Regions from separate parts of the Limnohabitans sp. genome, predicted to be linked through region 2. Evidence: predicted binding sites of a transcription regulator. Region 2 holds the regulator's gene; the other holds the start of a gene.

Region 1 (8,505 bases), 730 kb from region 2:
GCACTGGCGACTTTCAAGCCGGATGTGCGCCACCTTGACTCGGCCGTGCGGCCTGATATGGATAAGGCCAAAGTCCCATCGCGATTTTTTCTTTATGCCGCTATGGTTTTCACAGGTTTCTTGCTGCTGGGCCAACTGTTTCTCATTCAGCGCCACGTCATCGCAGCCTTGTGGCCTCAAAACCGGATTGTTTTGCAGCACTTGTGCCGGCCGTTCAATTGTGAGGTGAAGCCATTGCTGGATCCGCAGGCGATTGTCATGGAAGGCGATAGTTTTGAACAAAGCGGCGACGTATACGTTTTGAGTTGGTCGCTTCGTAACACGCGACCCATCGAAGTGGGCACAACTTCTTTGGAGCTTTCACTGCTGGATGAGTTCAACAATCCCATCGTACGACGTGTCTTTTCTTCTACCGAGATGAAGGCACCAGCAGTTTTGGCACCAGGTCAAGTCTGGTCAGGATCGTTGCCTCTTTTGGTAGACCGAGGTATTGTGTTTAGTCAGTATCGCCTCTTGAGCTTTTACCCTTGAGTATCCCCGGCGACCCGAGGCATAAAAAAACCCGTCACTGTAGACAGTGACGGGCTTTGTGGTGCTAACGTCAGACAGATGAATCAGGGCTTGGCGGCCGAAGGAAACGGCCATGCAGCTTGAGGATTCAGAGTCGTTTGTGCAGCAGGGGCAGCGGGTGCTTTGGATGCCTTCTTTGCAGCTGGTTTTTTGGCAGCCTTTTTTACGACAGCTTTTTTGGCTGCTGGCTTTTTGGCAGCAGTTTTCTTGGCTGCTGCTTTCTTAGCGGGTGCCGCTTTTTTAGCTGCTGGCTTTTTAGCTGCTGGCTTTTTGGCTGCTGGCTTTTTGGCTGCTGGCTTTTTAGCTGCTGGCTTTTTGGCTGCTGGCTTTTTGGCTGCTGGCTTTTTGGCTGCTGGCTTTTTGGCTGCTGGCTTTTTAGCTGCTGGCTTTTTAGCTGCTGGCTTTTTGGCTGCTGGCTTTTTAGCTGCTGGCTTTTTAGCTGCTGGCTTTTTAGCCGTTACTTTTTTAGCGGCAGGTTTCTTCGCCGCAACGGCCTTCTTTGCTGGGGCAGCTTTTTTAGCTGCTACTTTTTTTGCAGTTGCCATGATTTTCTCCTTGATCAAGTTGAGAACTCAACGGAAAGGGAACGCTTGGTGCCTGTTGGAATGCACAAAACGATCCATGGCGCTGAGTCATAACTCAACACCATGAACACAGAAAAGCCACACGGCCCATCACCAGTAGGAAATGTTGCGTGTGGCTTGAAGAGGGGTGACATTGTCGAGATATTCAGAAGATCAGTCCCAAGACAGGGCGCCGCCAGTTTGGTACTCAATGACCCGCGTTTCAAAGAAATTACGTTCTTTTTTCAGGTCAATCATCTCACTCATCCACGGGAAAGGATTCTCCTCGTTGGGGAAAAGTGCCTCCAATCCGATTTGTGTGGCTCGGCGGTTAGCGATGTATCGCAAATAACCTTTGAACATCGATGCGTTCATGCCCAGCACACCACGTGGCATGGTGTCTTCAGCATAACGGTACTCCAATTCAACGGCGTGCAAGAACAATTCCTTGATTTCCGCCCTGAACTCAGGTGTCCAAAGCTGAGGGTTTTCGTGCTTGATGGTGTTGATGAGATCAATACCGAAATTGCAATGCATGGACTCATCACGCAAGATGTACTGATATTGCTCGGCAGCACCGGTCATTTTGTTTTGGCGACCCAATGCCAAAATCTGCGTGAAACCGACATAAAAGAACAGACCTTCCATCAGGCAGGCAAAAACAATGAGCGACTTGAGTAATGTTTGGTCAGTTTGCTGAGTACCAGTCTTGAAGTTCGGATCCATGATCACGTTGATGAATGGGATCAGAAACTCATCCTTGTCGCGAATCGATTTGATTTCGTTGTAAGCGTTGAAGATTTCACTTTCATCCAAGCCCAGCGATTCCACGATGTACTGGTAAGCGTGTGTGTGAATGGCTTCTTCAAAGGCTTGCCGCAGCAAGAACTGACGGCACTCGGGAGCTGTGATGTGGCGGTACGTTCCCAGCGTGATGTTGTTAGCCGCCAGAGAGTCAGCGGTGACAAAAAAACCGAGGTTCCGTTTGACCATCCGACGCTCATCTTCGGTCAGTCCATTGGGGTCTTTCCACAAAGCGATGTCGCGGTTCATGTTCACTTCTTGCGGCATCCAGTGATTGGCGCAAGTGGCAAGGTATTTTTCCCAAGCCCATTTGTATTTGAACGGCACCAACTGGTTGACGTCGGTTTGACCGTTGATGATCCGCTTGTCTGCAGCATTCATGCGATGAGGCGCAGCTGGAGCATTGCCAGATACTGAAGACGCAGATGCAATGCCGGCAGAGGTTTGTGCGCCAGACAATGGGGGCATTGCAGGTTGCAAAGCGGGTTTGAATTGATCGTCCCAAGACAACATAAAAATTCCAATTCTCAAATTATGAAAGCATGCCAACAAAATGCAAAGCAGTGAATCACTTTATGACGAACATCTCGTGTGAAGTGTTGTTCAATTGCATCGCACAAAGTAATAAACCGCGATGCGTGATGCGCAGTTTTATTGACACGCCTCACAACCAGGATCGTCAATGGCGCAAAACTTGATGTCCGTGGCTGGCACTGCATTCATTTGTGCCTGTGCGGACGCTGCCGCGGCTTCAATGGCGCTGACACTTGCGGCAGTGGGCGTACCGGATGCGGACACAGCATTGTGTGAGCCAGCATTCACAGTCGATTTTTCGACTTGTGTAGCGCTGGATGTGCGCAAGTAGTATGTGGTTTTCAGTCCACGTAACCAGGCCAGTTTGTAGGTGTCATCCAATTTTTTGCCCGATGCCCCGGCCATGTAGATGTTGAGCGACTGGGCTTGGTCAATCCATTTCTGGCGACGTGCAGCTGCCTCCACCAACCAGGTGGTCTCGACTTCAAAGGCTGTGGCGTAAAGCGCCTTGATTTCTTGTGGCACGCGGTCGATCGGGCGCAACGAGCCATCGAAGTGCTTCAGGTCCATGACCATCACATCATCCCATAGACCCAGGCGCTTCAAGTCACGCACCAGATAGCCGTTGATCACGGTGAACTCACCAGACAGATTGGACTTGACCGACAGGTTGCCAAAGCAAGGCTCAATTGATGCATCCACGCCAATGATGTTGGAGATGGTGGCGGTGGGCGCAATCGCCACGCAGTTGGAGTTGCGCATGCCGTCCGCTTTGATTTTCTGGCGCAGAGCATCCCAATCGAGAGTGGCTGAACGATCCACTTCGACATAACCACCGCGCTCGCGCTCCAGAAGATGAAGAGTATCCAGAGGCAGGATGCCTTGATCCCACAGCGAGCCTTTGTAAGTGGCGTATTGGCCACGCTCTTTGGCCAGTTCAGTGGATGCCCAATAAGCGTAGTAGCAAATGGCTTCCATGGATTGGTCAGCAAACTCCACTGCCGCTTGTGAGGCGTAAGGAATGCGCATTTCGTACAACGAATCCTGGAAGCCCATCAGGCCCAGACCAACAGGACGGTGGCGCATATTGGAGTCACGGGCCTTTTTGACGGCGTAGTAGTTGATGTCGATCACGTTGTCCAGCATGCGCATGGCGATCGTGATGGTTTTTTTCAACTTCTCATGGTCGATGACTTTGCCATTGGCGCCTTCTTTGATATGGCGTAACAGGTTGACCGAGCCCAGGTTGCAGACAGCGGTTTCGGTGTCGCTGGTGTTGAGCGTGATTTCGGTGCACAGGTTGGACGAGTGCACCACGCCGACATGCTGCTGAGGAGAGCGCACATTGCAAGGGTCCTTGAAAGTGATCCAGGGGTGACCGGTTTCAAACAGCATGGACAGCATCTTGCGCCACAGGTCGGTAGCTGGAACAGTTTTACTGGGCTTGATCTCGCCACGCTGGGCTTTTTGCTCGTAAGTGACATAAGCTTTTTCGAAGGCCAGACCGAACAGGTCGTGCAAGTCAGGCACATCGGAAGGGGAGAAGAGGGTCCAGTTGCCTTTTTCCATCACGCGGCGCATGAACAGATCGGGAATCCAGTTGGCCGTATTCATGTCGTGCGTGCGGCGGCGGTCATCGCCGGTATTCTTGCGCAGATCCAGGAATTCTTCGATGTCCAAGTGCCAAGTTTCCAAGTAGGTGCAGACCGCACCTTTACGCTTGCCACCTTGGTTGACTGCAACGGCCGTATCGTTCACCACCTTGAGGAAGGGCACTACACCTTGCGACTCACCGTTGGTGCCTTTGATGTGTGAACCCATGGCACGTACGCGGGTCCAATCGTTGCCCAAACCGCCGGCAAACTTGGACAGCAAGGCGTTTTCCTTGATGGACTCGTAAATGCCATCCAAGTCATCGGGCACAGTGGTCAGGTAGCAGCTCGAGAGCTGTGAACGCAAAGTGCCGCTGTTGAACAGCGTGGGCGTGGAGGACATGAAGTCAAAAGACGACAGGATCTCGTAAAACTCGATAGCCCGGGCTTCGCGGTCGATTTCATTGAGCGACAGACCCATGGCCACACGCATGAAGAAGGCCTGGGGCATCTCGATGCGGGTCTTGCGGACGTGTAAAAAGTAGCGGTCGTAAAGCGTTTGCAGGCCCAGATAATCAAATTGCAAATCGCGCTCAGGCTTGAGTGCGGTGGCCAGCTTTCTGAGGTCAAACTGAAGGAGTTTTTCATCCAGCAGGTCGTTGTCCACACCTTTTTTGATGAAGCGAGGGAAGTAGTTGATGTATTCCTCGGCCATTTGTTCTTGCGACACTTCTTTGCCCAAGATTTCCTTGGCAATTGTGTGCATCAACAAACGGGCGGTCACATAGGTGTAATCTGGATCTTTTTCGATCAGCGTACGCGATGCCAGTATGGATGCTTTGTAAACCTCCTCCATCGGCACACCGTCGTAAAGGTTGCGCATGGTCTCGGTGACGATGGGGTCTGGACTCACGTCTTGACCCAGGCCGGCACAAGCTTTCACCATCAATGACTTGAGGTGATTCAGGTCCAGAGCTACGCGTTGACCTTGGTCTATTACGTGCAATGCAGGCTCTGAAGTCGCGGCTGCAAATTGCTGAGTTTGCTGGGCGCGTTCTTGGGTGCGGCGCTCGCGGTAAAGCACATAAGCACGTGCGACTTCGTGGTTGCTGCTGCGCATCAAGCCCAGCTCAACCTGGTCCTGCACATCTTCAATGTGGAAGGTGCCACCGCCCGGACGTGAGCGCATCAGTGCCCGCACCACGTTTTGCGTCAATTCTTCCACCACTTCCCGTACGCTGGCAGACGCAGCACCTTGGGTGCCATGGACAGCCAGAAATGCTTTCATCAAAGCGACTGCAATTTTGTTGGGCTGAAAAGGCACAACGGCGCCGTTACGGCGAATGATTTGGTACTGATTGAGGTGGTGAGCAGACGGTTGGCCAGTCCGGTCGGAGAAGGGGGTAGGCATCAGGCCGGTGGAAGCGGAGGGGGCGTTGAGGTCTGTGTGCATGGTTTTCTTCTAATTTGTGGTGTGTAGTGGTGGGGTAACGGGTGCTTGCAATTTGGATTCGTTCAACTCTGCAGATTTCTGAAAGACACTATATCTGGTGTCTGCGACCCTTGCAAGCCACTACAGGTAGTGTACTGGTGGTTTTTGACCTCAATGCTTAAAGTTTCGCAACAACGTCATCAATGTGCTGTTCTGAAACGCTGAAAAGACCGTTTGGAGGCGAATTGGAAACAGCCTTTTGGGATTCAGATCCAAGAGCCATGCGTTGTTTGAGGGGTTTTGCCCTTGAAGACCTAGCTGGCTTGCGATTTGGATTTCTGGACAGTGATTTAAATTGAGGAAGCCACCTGGAAACCAGAAATTTCTCTGATTGTCGTTTTATATTCCTAGGGAAAGTACGAGGCAGGCCAATCCAGCAGTTGTCTCAACCGTCCCCACGAAAAACCCGGCCCAGGATCTTGCTTGCGGTCTGGGGCAATGTGTTCGTGCCCCGCCAAATGGGCAATCGGGTAACGTTTGCGCAAGTCATGGCAAAGACTGGCCAGTTGCACATATTGGGCATTTTCGAATACATCGCCTTCCAACCCTTCCAGCTCAATACCGACAGAGTCGTCATTGCATTGTGAGCGGCCACGGTACATTGACTGTCCTGCGTGCCAAGCCCTGTCGTCGGCACTGACAAATTGAAGCAATGCGCCATCGCGCCGTATAAAAAAGTGTGCTGACACCTGCGCCCCCCTGATTTGCTTGAAATATGGGTGAGCATCCCAATCCAGTTGGTTAGTGAAGAGTGCCTGCACCTCTGGCCCGCCATATTGGCCTGGCGGCAGGCTGATCGAGTGAAGCACCAGCAAGTCAATGCATGCACCTTGAGGTCTGGGTCCAAAATTGGGGGAGTCCCATCTTAGGGCGGGCGAGTACCAGCCCTCTTGCCATAAATCTGTGCATTCAGCGGGTCGGTTTGACATGGATCATAGAAGGTGGGGTGGTTGTGTGATCGACTTGGAAAAAATGGCTCAAGCCAAGCATTGGCAAGGGGTTGAGGACTTAAGCCGGGTTGCGGTCCTCGGCGGCAGTGCGGTGTTCAGTGCTGCAGTAAACGTCTTTTTCGCCAATCACGGCCTCATCCTGAGGCAAGTGCAATCCACAGTGGGCGCAACTCACCATGTTTGAGGGGCGCTTGGATGGTTTTGCGGGGCTTGCACTGGCGTCTTTGGCCTTGCGACTTCGTTTGAATGCCCAGACGGCCACCAAAACAACCAGTAGCCAGATCAGGTATTTCATCCGGCCCGCCCAATTAAGACTTCCATGACAAACCGTGAGCCAGCGTAGGACAGCAGCAGCAGGCCAGCGCCAATATAAAGCACGCGCACAGCCCTGCGACCGCGCCAACCCCATTGGCTGCGTCCAACCAACAAAGTGGCAAAGGTGATCCAAGACAACACTGCAAACACCCGTTTGTGATCCCAGCGCCATTCGGTGTGGTTCTGACCATAAAGTACTTCGCCAAACAAGGCCCCAGCCACCAAAGTCGCGGTTAACAGGAAAAAGCCAGCGGTCACAAAGCGGAAGGTCAGGCGCTCCAGTGTCAACAGCGGCAGACCGCTCGAGCCTTCTTGAGCCTGGCGAATGTCATGTTCCGTGCGGGTCATCATCCAGGCGTGCACCACCGCAGCGGCAAACATGCCATAAGCCGACAAACCCAGGGCAAAGTGAAGGGGCAACCAGGCCGATGCCTGGGTGGTGAGCAAGGCTCCTGGAAACACCCAGGCCAGCACCACGGTGACCGCCCCCAGGCCGCCCACGGCCCAGCGGGCCCTGAGTTTGGGGAAAAACTGGGTCTCGATCATGTAAGCCAACACCACCAGCCAGGCGGTGACCGACAAAGCCGGGGCAAAACCGAAGCGCGCCGGCCCCATCAGCAGCACCAGCAAGCTGATGGCGTGTAAAACCCAAGCCAGCCAAAGCAGGCGGCGTGCGTTCACAACACTCAGGTGGCGGGGCACCAGAGCGGGCAAGGCATAGGCCAGGGCTGCCAATGCCGAGAAGGGCAACGTCCACAAAGGTGCACTCGCTAAAATCATGGTACCGAGTTTAGCCTTTCAGGCGCTGCCGCTGGGGCTTCGCCATCAAGCTCTCACGGTTTTTTCTGGATTTCCCCCATGGCCTCCGCCCTGACCGACAAACTCTCACGCCTCGTCAAGACCCTCAGCGGGCAGGCCCGCATCACCGAGTCGAACGTGGCCGACATGCTGCGCGAGGTGCGCATGGCCTTGCTCGAAGCCGACGTGGCTTTGCCTGTGGTGCGCGATTTCATTGCCCGGGTGAAAGAAAAAGCCTTGGGCCAAGAAGTCATGGGTTCTTTGAAGCCCGGACAGGCCTTGGTGGGTGTGGTCAACCGCGAGTTGGCGGCCACCATGGGCGAGGGCGTGTCGGACATCAACCTGGCGGCGCAGCCGCCTGCTGTGATCTTGATGGCCGGTTTGCAAGGGGCCGGTAAAACCACCACCACCGCCAAGCTGGCCAAACACCTGATCGAAAAGCGCAAAAAGAAAGTGCTCACCGTCTCGGGTGACGTGTACCGCCCTGCGGCGATTGAGCAGCTCAAGACGGTGACCGCGCAAGCTGGTGCCGAATGGTTTCCCAGCTCGCCCGACCAAAAGCCCATCGACATCGCGCGTGCCGCCATCGACTACGCCCGCAAACATTTCTTTGACGTGTTGCTCGTCGACACCGCGGGTCGCTTGGCGATTGACGAAGCCCTGATGGCCGAAATCAAGGCCTTGCACGCCGAATTGAAGCCTGTTGAAACCCTGTTCGTGGTGGATGCCATGCAAGGCCAGGACGCGGCCAATACCGCCAAGGCGTTCAGCGAGGCTTTGCCTTTGACGGGCATTGTGCTCACAAAACTGGACGGCGACTCACGCGGTGGCGCGGCCCTGTCGGTGCGCCAGATCACGGGCGTGCCGATCAAGTTTGCCGGTACCAG
Region 2 (8,505 bases):
GCGGCATCCCGCTGCCAAGCCAGGGCATCGGCCATGTTCAGGCGGGGGGCAGACAAAATCAGCTCGGCTTTCTGAGCCCAATCATTGGCCAGGGCTTCCTGACCCTGGCTGCGTTTGATCTCGTCGATTCTTTCCTTGAGTAGCTTGGCAACGCCCTTGTCCTTGGCAGACAGATCGCGGTAGACCTCATGAAGTCGGGCTTCGCTGGGTTCGGTCTTTAGCCACTCCCGCAAGCGAGAGCTGCGCTCCCCGGATGTGGCTGCAAGAAAAATCCCGGTGGTCAATGGGTCCAAGTTGGCAAGATCGATGGGTTTGGAGGAGGTGGTCACGGTATGAGCTTTGAAACACTGGGTATGCTGGCGAGGCATCAAGTGCGGTCTGCGCAGAGGGTACAACCCCAAGAAACGCAGCCACGCACAAAAGGGATATTTTCGCCGTTATTTGGTGCAAGCTGAAAACGGCCACTCAATCGCTTGCAAAGTCTGATGTTTATCCCTCACAAACCCCATTAATATGCCAAATTATTAATAAGGATTGATTTTGATATTCTTCATCATGCAGTTGAATTCCCTAAAATCACTCCCATCCTAAAACCATGGATAGCCCTAGAGGGTCGCCCAACCGGCGACACGGGTCCAAGTGAGCAGCACTTGAGACCACTGAATCATCCAACCCTTTGCGCTGGCTTTGCCACAAGTGTCGCCACCGCTTGGCATGAGAGGAACGTTGTGACTGCACCACCGAAAAATTGGTCCTTTGGGAAAGGCTCTAAGCTGGGCCTTCTGAAAATCACCCGCCACAGCCTGGCCTTTTTCGGCGTAGCTTGCTTGGCTTTGATGGTGATGTTGGTCAGCCAACCCGATTTGAAAGTCAGCGCCACAGAGCGTTTGCTGGGCTGGCTGGATTCGCGACAAGACCCATTGTCGGAAAACGAAACTCCAGACGTCAACGCCCAATTGGTGTCTGCCCTGCCCAGCATGTTTGCGCTGGCGCTCAGCGATGAACAGGCGGCTGTGACCCGTTGGCTGAGCCGACGCTACAAAGTATCCCCCGAACCCATGGGCGCTTTGGTTCACGAGGCATGGACCGTAGGTGACCGGATCCAAGTCTCCCCCACTTTGCTTTTGGCCGTCATCGCCATCGAATCCCGATTCAATCCCTTCGCCTCTGGGCCCCAAGGTGGCATGGGCCTGATGCAAATCCAAGCCGAAGCCCAACACCGCGCCCTGCTGTCATATGGCGGCCCTTTGGCAGCGTTTGACCCCCTGACCAATTTGCGCGTCGGAGCCCGACATTTGCAAACACTGATCGAACAAAGCCCCTCGGTCGATGCAGCCTTGCAACTGTACGCCTTGGCCACCGGACAAAGCAACGGTAAGGATTACGTCAGCCGTGTGTTGGCCGAACAAAAACAACTGGAAACCATGACCCGTCCGGCCAAAAGCTTGGACGGGCTTCATAACCCCCGCCTCTAACAGCCTTTACCGACCAAAGCAGACTTTGACTGGGCTACACTCGCTGGGTGCGCGACTGGCGATAGGAGCCTGTTTTGAAATCAAAACAGACCACTCTGACGTGGAGCGTGGCGATTGGGAAGTCGCCCCAGAACCACTGGGAAGCGCACAGCTTGCCTGAAATTATTGTCAGGCCAGGCTCACAGCCGTTCGCCTGGGCAGCCCTTGTCATTCATGCCAAGGTTCCATCATTAGAAGGACTGCCATGTACCACCGCAACCACCTGATTGAACAAACCGACCCCGAAATTTTCGCCGCCATCCAGGCCGAAAACGCACGCCAAGAGCACCATATCGAGCTGATCGCCAGCGAAAACTACGCTTCGCCCGCCGTCATGGCCGCCCAAGGCAGCCAGCTCACCAACAAATACGCCGAAGGCTACCCCGGCAAGCGCTACTACGGAGGCTGCGAGCACGTGGACGTGGCCGAGCAATTGGCCATCGACCGCATCAAACAGATCTTTGGCGCAGAAGCCGCCAACGTGCAGCCGCATTGCGGCGCATCGGCCAACGAAGCTGTCTTCCTGGCCTTCCTGAAACCTGGCGACACCATCATGGGCATGAGCCTGGCCGAGGGCGGCCACCTGACCCATGGCATGCCGCTCAACATGTCGGGCAAATGGTTTAACGTTGTCTCCTATGGTCTGGATGCCAAAGAAGCCATCGACTACGAGGCCATGGAAGCCAAGGCCCGTGAGACCCAACCCAAGCTGATCATCGCGGGGGCTTCGGCCTACAGCCTGCACATCGACTGGGCGCGTTTTGCCAAAGTGGCCAAGGAAGTTGGCGCAATTTTCATGGTCGACATGGCCCACTACGCCGGCTTGATTGCCGCTGGCGTCTACCCCAACCCGGTGCCCCACGCCGACGTGGTGACGTCGACCACACACAAGAGCTTGCGCGGCCCGCGCGGCGGCATCATCTTGATGAAGGCTGAGCACGAAAAAGCCATCAACAGCGCCATCTTCCCCGGCCTGCAAGGCGGCCCACTGATGCACGTGATCGCGGCCAAGGCCGTGGCCTTCAAGGAAGCCATGGCACCGGAGTTCAAGGCCTACCAAGCCCAGGTGATCAAGAACGCGCAAATCATCGCCCACACCTTGACCCAACGCGGTCTGCGCATCGTCAGCGGCGGCACCCAAAGCCACGTCATGCTGGTGGACCTGCGCGAAAGTTCATCATGGAAACACGGCATCACCGGCAAAGTGGCCGAAGCCGCTTTGGGTAACGCGCACATGACCATCAACAAGAACGCCATCCCGAACGACCCTGAAAAGCCGTTCGTGACCAGCGGCGTGCGCATCGGCACCCCGGCCATGACCACCCGCGGCTTCAAGGACGAAGAAGCCCGCGCCACGGCCCACCTGATCGCCGACGTGCTGGAGAACCCCCACGATGAAGCCAACATCATGGCTGTGCGGGACAAAGTGAATGCTCTGACCAGCCGCTTCCCGGTCTACTGCTGATCGGCCAGCGCGATGAAATGCCCCTTTTGCAGCCACCTTGAAACCCAAGTGGTGGAGACCCGTCTGGCCGAAGATGGAGATTTCATCCGCCGCCGTCGCCAGTGTGGGGCGTGTGAAAAACGCTTCACGACCTACGAAAAGCCGGAGGTCAACTTTCCGGCCATCGTCAAAAAAGATGGCAGGCGCATCGATTACCAACGCGACAAACTGCTGGCCAGCCTGAACCTGGCTTTGCGCAAGCGGCCCGTGAGCACCGAGCAGGTGGACAGCGCGATTGAGCGCATCGAAGAAAAACTCCTGAATTTGGGCGAACGCGAAGTCGGCTCTCATCGCATCGGTGCGCTGGTCATGCGTGAGTTGAAAAAACTCGACAAAGTGGCCTATGTGCGCTTTGCCAGCGTTTACCGCAATTTTGAAGACATTGACGCCTTCAAGACACTGGTCGACGAGGTGCAAAGCTGACCTCGGCCAGGCTGCACGCTGCCTTCAGGTGCATTTCGTCGCGGGGTATTCTTCGATTCGAGGCTTGCCCAGCGCATTGGCCACCACCTGCCAGCCTTGCGGCGATGTGGCGACGCAAAACCGCCATGTGCCCGCCATGAACGCGCCGTTGGCGCTGGCACTGCGCCCCTCGCTGACGTAGGAATAATAATGCTTGATGGTGCTGGTGACGTTCACCTTCACCACTGTCGGCACAGCTTCTCGCGCCTGCACCAGAACTTCCCCCGCCTCACGCAAACCGTTGTTATTGGCGTCTACAAACAACAACCAACCTTGATCCCAGCGTCCAATGGGATCGCAGCCATCTGCAGCGCCCCGCGCACACAAAGTGACCCGCTGCTGGCGCCGCAGGGCTTCCGAGCGAGCCAGCACCAAGCTGCCCAAAAAAGCTTCAGCCTGACTTTGCAACTGATGGCGCGCCCGCATACCTGTCATGGCGGGGGCAACCAGGCTCAGAAAAATACCCAGCACGGCCATGACCACCATGGCTTCCAACAAAGTCAAGCCTTTAATCTTGCACCTTGCAGCGCACGGGCGAGGACGGTTTGAGGGTGGGTTCATATGGGTATGGCCTGCGATGCACTGTACAAGATGAATACATAGGGACACAATAAAACAAGCAAAAGGAGACCGCTGATGTCACAGCCATCCATCCCGCCCGATCTACCTGCCCCTGATGCCACCCACCTGCAGACTGACAGGGTTGTGCACCAGGGTTGGACCTTGACAGAGATGCTGATCTGTCTGGCACTCTTAGCGGTGTTGGCCGCACTGGCCCTGCCCAGTTACCAGGAACAACAACGCAAGGCACGTCGCCAAGACGGTCAAGCGGCCTTGCTTCAACTGCAAACCGACCAAGAACGCTGGCGCAGCAGCAATGACAGCCACGCAGACAGCCTCAGCAAATTGGGCTGGCGCAGCGATCTTTCCCCCGGAGGTCATTACCGCATCCAATTGCTTGAATCCTCTGCTCAAGCCTACACCGCGCAAGCCATTGCCCTGGGAGCGCAAGCATCTGACCGTGAATGCACCCCATTGCTCTTGCGCTCTCTGGGGGGGGCTCATGTCTGGCTAGGCTCGGGCCAATCACCCGACAGCGATCCGGCCCGGTGCTGGCGAAAATAAAACCCATGAGATCGCCTCACGACAAAGGAGAAACCTTGATGGGCCTCATGGTGGGCTTGTCTGTAGGCTTGGTGGTGCTGGCTGCTGGCAGTGCCATGCTGGCCAACCAGTTGCGCGGGCACCGCTCGGCCTTGCAAGACAGCCACCTACACCATGAACTTCGTCAAGCGGTAGACTGGATGAGCCGCGAACTGCGCAAAGCCCAGTACTCGGCACAAGCCTGGGAAACACGCTCAGCGACGAACTGCGACGACACTTTTTGTGATGGTTTTGAGGACTTCAGCATTGAGGACAACTGGATTGACTTCAGTCACGACCGCAACCACAACGGCCTGCAAGACCAGGATGAATGCATGGGCTTCAGGTTGTCAGGCACCGCACTGCAAACGAAAAGGTCATGCAACCCCAGTGGTGACTGGCTATCGATCACCGACAGCAAGCTTTTGCAAATCACCGAACTGCGTTGGCAGTTACGCTGCGAGTCCCACCAAAACTGGCTGCGTCGCAGCGTTTTTATGACCCTCAAGGCTCAATGGCCCGGCGACGCATCGCGCCAAGTCAGCCTGTCCAACACCATTCATTTGCACAACAATCTGCCGAGCAGCCTGCAAGCGCTGTATTGCCCATGAGTCAACACACGGACCTTGCACACCAGCATGGCGCGGTCACCCTGATGGTCGCTGTGAGCATGGTGATCTTGGCCAGCTTGACCAGCCTCTACAGTGCTCGCAGTGTGCATTTTGACCAACTGGCCAGCTACAACCACGGGCGCGCCAGTCAGGCCAGGCTGGCAGCAACAGCAGCTCTGGCCCATGCACAATCCACTCTCGCAAACACCCCTTTCACTCAGCTGTTTTCGGCTCCGACTGCTTGTCCTGCGGGTGTCTCAGGCAAACAATGGGAATGCAGCGCCATAGACGTTGTGCAGCCCCCCGCCATGCAGCATTGGCAATTGTCCGCCGTCGCTGTACGTGATCTGTTGATGTCACCCCATGTCGTCACTTTGCACGCCAAGGCCAGCCATACGGCTCAAACCAGTCAAGCCCATGTGCGTGAAAGTGTGTTCATTCCGGCCTTGCCGCCAGCTCCAGGCTTGGCCGCACCTGCGGCATTGGTGATGAATGGGTGCATCAGCGAAGCTGCTGGAGCCTCATTGCGGGTCTGCCCCTTGGTCAGCAAAGGTGAACTTTGCAGCGGCACCGCCAAAGCCCCTGTTGTACACACGCATTTTGTGGTGGATACCAACAACAATGGGGCCATTTCCAGCGCTGAAAGACAGGCATGCATGGCCCTCAGTCCCGCCAACATGCCTGGCGGAGGAACCCGCATTGGACCTGCCACAGCCGTTACCCGCAGCCCCTGCAAACGCGCTGCAAGACAAAGCGTCCTGGGCTCGATTGACGACACCCAGCTTCAGGCCTGGTCCAGCGCTCAAGAGCGTCACGGCCTGAGCGCACACACCAACCCGCCGCGCTCGATCTATTGGGTTGACAGCGCCGCAGATTGGCATCTCAGCGTGGGCACGCCCGAGGTTCCCGTCTTGCTGGTTTTTTCGGCCAAAGCTTGCGATCTCCGCTGCCCTCACATTGCTCCAGGTGTGCGCATCATGGGTAGCGTATTGATCGATTCGGGCTGCAACGACGAAAAAATGCGCGGCTGGCAAGGTGGCCGAATCGAAGGCCAACTGGTGGTGGAGTCCGGTCTGCCCGAGTGGCGATCAGGCACAGTTTTGGCTACTCCGCAAGGCCGCGACGCCTACATCCTGAACTGGCCATCGGGCATCGATGCATCCCGCGTTCAGCGCGTCAACGGCAGTTGGAGTGAGGGTTCGCCGTGACACCCCCTCTTCCCAAGCAAGCAGGTTTGGCCTTGATCGAAGCGCTGATGGCCTCGGCGGTGCTGGGTATTGGCTTGGTTGGGGCCACTCAACTGTCACTCAAGAGCCTTCAAACAGTCCGTGAAAATCGCCAATTCACCGTGGCACAGCACTGGGCACAAGAAGCGATGGATTGCATGCATGCTCAGCCGCTGAACCACGCCACTGCGTGCCCATCGCCGCAAACCAGGGTGGTGCAGGGCGTGCCCTATAAACTTCAAATTTACAGCGCCAGCGCAGGGACTGGTTCTACCACCACCCTGTCCGTGCGAGTGTCTTGGCCTCGCACTGGACATCGTGCCAGCAATTCAACCCCTGTCGGCAGCCACTCGGGTGCCTCTTCTTCTGACGAAAACCAGATCGAATGGCACAGCAGCGTCTCAGCCCTGCCCTCCTGGGTTGGCGTATCCTTGCCATAGTTCATTTGTGCGCCGATTCGCTCCTCACGCCCTCCGGATTCAAACCACCGTGCCCTCTTTGCCCGATCAACCGTCTCCTCTGCACCATGCGCTGCAATTGGCTCAACAAGGCCTGTGGCTGACCTCGCCCAACCCGCGTGTGGGTTGTGTGATCACCGCCGCCGACGGCACGGTGCTGGGCCAAGGCCACACCCAGCGTGCAGGTGGCCCTCATGCCGAAATCATGGCCTTGCGGGACGCGGCCGAGCGTGGGCACCATGTGCACGGTGCCACCGCTTGGGTGACGCTGGAGCCCTGCGCCCACCACGGGCGCACAGGACCTTGCTGCGACGTGCTGGCGGCGGCGGGCATCGCCCGCGTGGTGGCGGCCCTGACCGATCCCAACCCCCAAGTGGCGGGCCAAGGCATGGCGCGGCTGGCGGCTGCGGGGGTGCAGACCCACATCTTGGATGCGCAGGATGACACCGCCGTTGAGGCCCGTGAATTGAACATCGGCTTTTTCAGCCGCATGGAACGGGGCCTGCCCTGGGTGCGGATGAAGGTGGCCGCCTCTTTGGACGGACAAACCGCCCTGCAAAACGGCCAAAGCCAGTGGATCACCGGCCCCGAAGCCCGCACCGACGGCCATGCCTGGCGCGCCAGAGCCTGCGCCATCCTGACCGGCATCGGCACTGTGCTCGAAGACGACCCTTTGCTCAATGTGCGCGGCATGGACACCCCGCGCCAACCGCACTTGGTGGTGGTGGACAGCCGCCTGGACATGCCCCTGAATGCCCAACTGCTGGACACGCAAGGCACGGGCGATCAGGCCCGGCAAATCTGGGTTTACACAGCCACCACAGAACACTTGGACAAACGCGCCGCGCTGACGGCACGCGGCGTGACCGTGATCAACTGCCCCGGCCCCGGCGGCAAGGTCGATCTGGCGGCCATGCTGCGCGACCTGGCCCGGCGTGAGATCAATGAGCTGCATGTGGAAGCCGGGCACAAGCTCAACGGCTCCTTCATACGCGAAGGGTTGGTGGACGAATTTCTGGTTTACCTGGCTCCGCAACTGCTAGGGCCAGGCCAAGGCCTGGCCAATTTGCCTGCGCTCACCGAGTTGCGTGGCGCTGTGCAGCTGGCCTTTCATGCGGTGGACCGCATCGGACCCGATTTGCGCCTGTTGCTGCGCCGGGCTTGAGGCTGTAAAACCTCGCGTCAGAACGCCAGCGTCTTCACGCCTTGAGCAGTACCCAGCAGGCACACCTGCGCTTTTTGCAGCGCAAACACACCGACCGTGACCACGCCAGGCCATTGGCTGACTTCGGTCTCGAACGCCACCGGGTCGGTGATCGTCAAACCCTTCACATCCACAATATGCTGCCCGTTGTCGGTCACGAGCGGCTGGCCGTCTTTCAAGCGAACCACCGCGCTGCCGCCCATGGCTAAAAACTGGCGCATCACGCGGGCCGTGGCCATGGGGATCACTTCCACGGGCAATGGAAACGCACCCAAAGCACCGACCAATTTGCTCTCGTCGGCGATGCAGACAAACTTTTTACTCTGGGCCGCCACGATTTTTTCTCGGGTGAGCGCCGCACCACCACCCTTGACCATGTGGCC

What was found. Region 2 encodes NrdR, which represses ribonucleotide reductase genes. Its sites were predicted from a motif close to CACNANATNTNGTG; they were not measured.
Region 1: the regulator NrdR is predicted to act here: its motif matches at 5,603-5,616, upstream of HEQ17_RS10880 (ribonucleoside-diphosphate reductase subunit alpha).

Annotation. Positions count from the first base shown of each region.
Region 1 is NZ_JAAVVW010000003.1:1,578,029-1,586,533, reverse strand. Features, by position in the region: gene HEQ17_RS10895 (zinc-ribbon and DUF3426 domain-containing protein) at 1-531, shown strand, start outside; gene HEQ17_RS10890 (histone H1-like DNA-binding protein) at 615-1,115, opposite strand; gene HEQ17_RS10885 (ribonucleotide-diphosphate reductase subunit beta) at 1,308-2,450, opposite strand; gene HEQ17_RS10880 (ribonucleoside-diphosphate reductase subunit alpha) at 2,589-5,474, opposite strand; gene ampD (1,6-anhydro-N-acetylmuramyl-L-alanine amidase AmpD) at 5,903-6,484, opposite strand; gene HEQ17_RS10870 (PP0621 family protein) at 6,564-6,800, opposite strand; gene ccsA (cytochrome c biogenesis protein CcsA) at 6,797-7,600, opposite strand; gene ffh (signal recognition particle protein) at 7,679-8,505, shown strand, end outside.
Region 2 is NZ_JAAVVW010000003.1:852,108-860,612, forward strand. Features, by position in the region: gene HEQ17_RS07130 (DUF349 domain-containing protein) at 1-329, opposite strand, end outside; gene HEQ17_RS07135 (transglycosylase SLT domain-containing protein) at 843-1,475, shown strand; ZMP/ZTP riboswitch at 1,517-1,681, shown strand; gene glyA (serine hydroxymethyltransferase) at 1,720-2,979, shown strand; gene nrdR (transcriptional regulator NrdR) at 2,992-3,441, shown strand; gene HEQ17_RS07150 (GspH/FimT family pseudopilin) at 3,466-4,041, opposite strand; gene HEQ17_RS07155 (type IV pilin protein) at 4,117-4,605, shown strand; gene HEQ17_RS07160 (hypothetical protein) at 4,611-5,234, shown strand; gene HEQ17_RS07165 (hypothetical protein) at 5,231-6,442, shown strand; gene HEQ17_RS07170 (hypothetical protein) at 6,439-6,900, shown strand; gene ribD (bifunctional diaminohydroxyphosphoribosylaminopyrimidine deaminase/5-amino-6-(5-phosphoribosylamino)uracil reductase RibD) at 6,950-8,083, shown strand; gene rpiA (ribose-5-phosphate isomerase RpiA) at 8,101-8,505, opposite strand, start outside.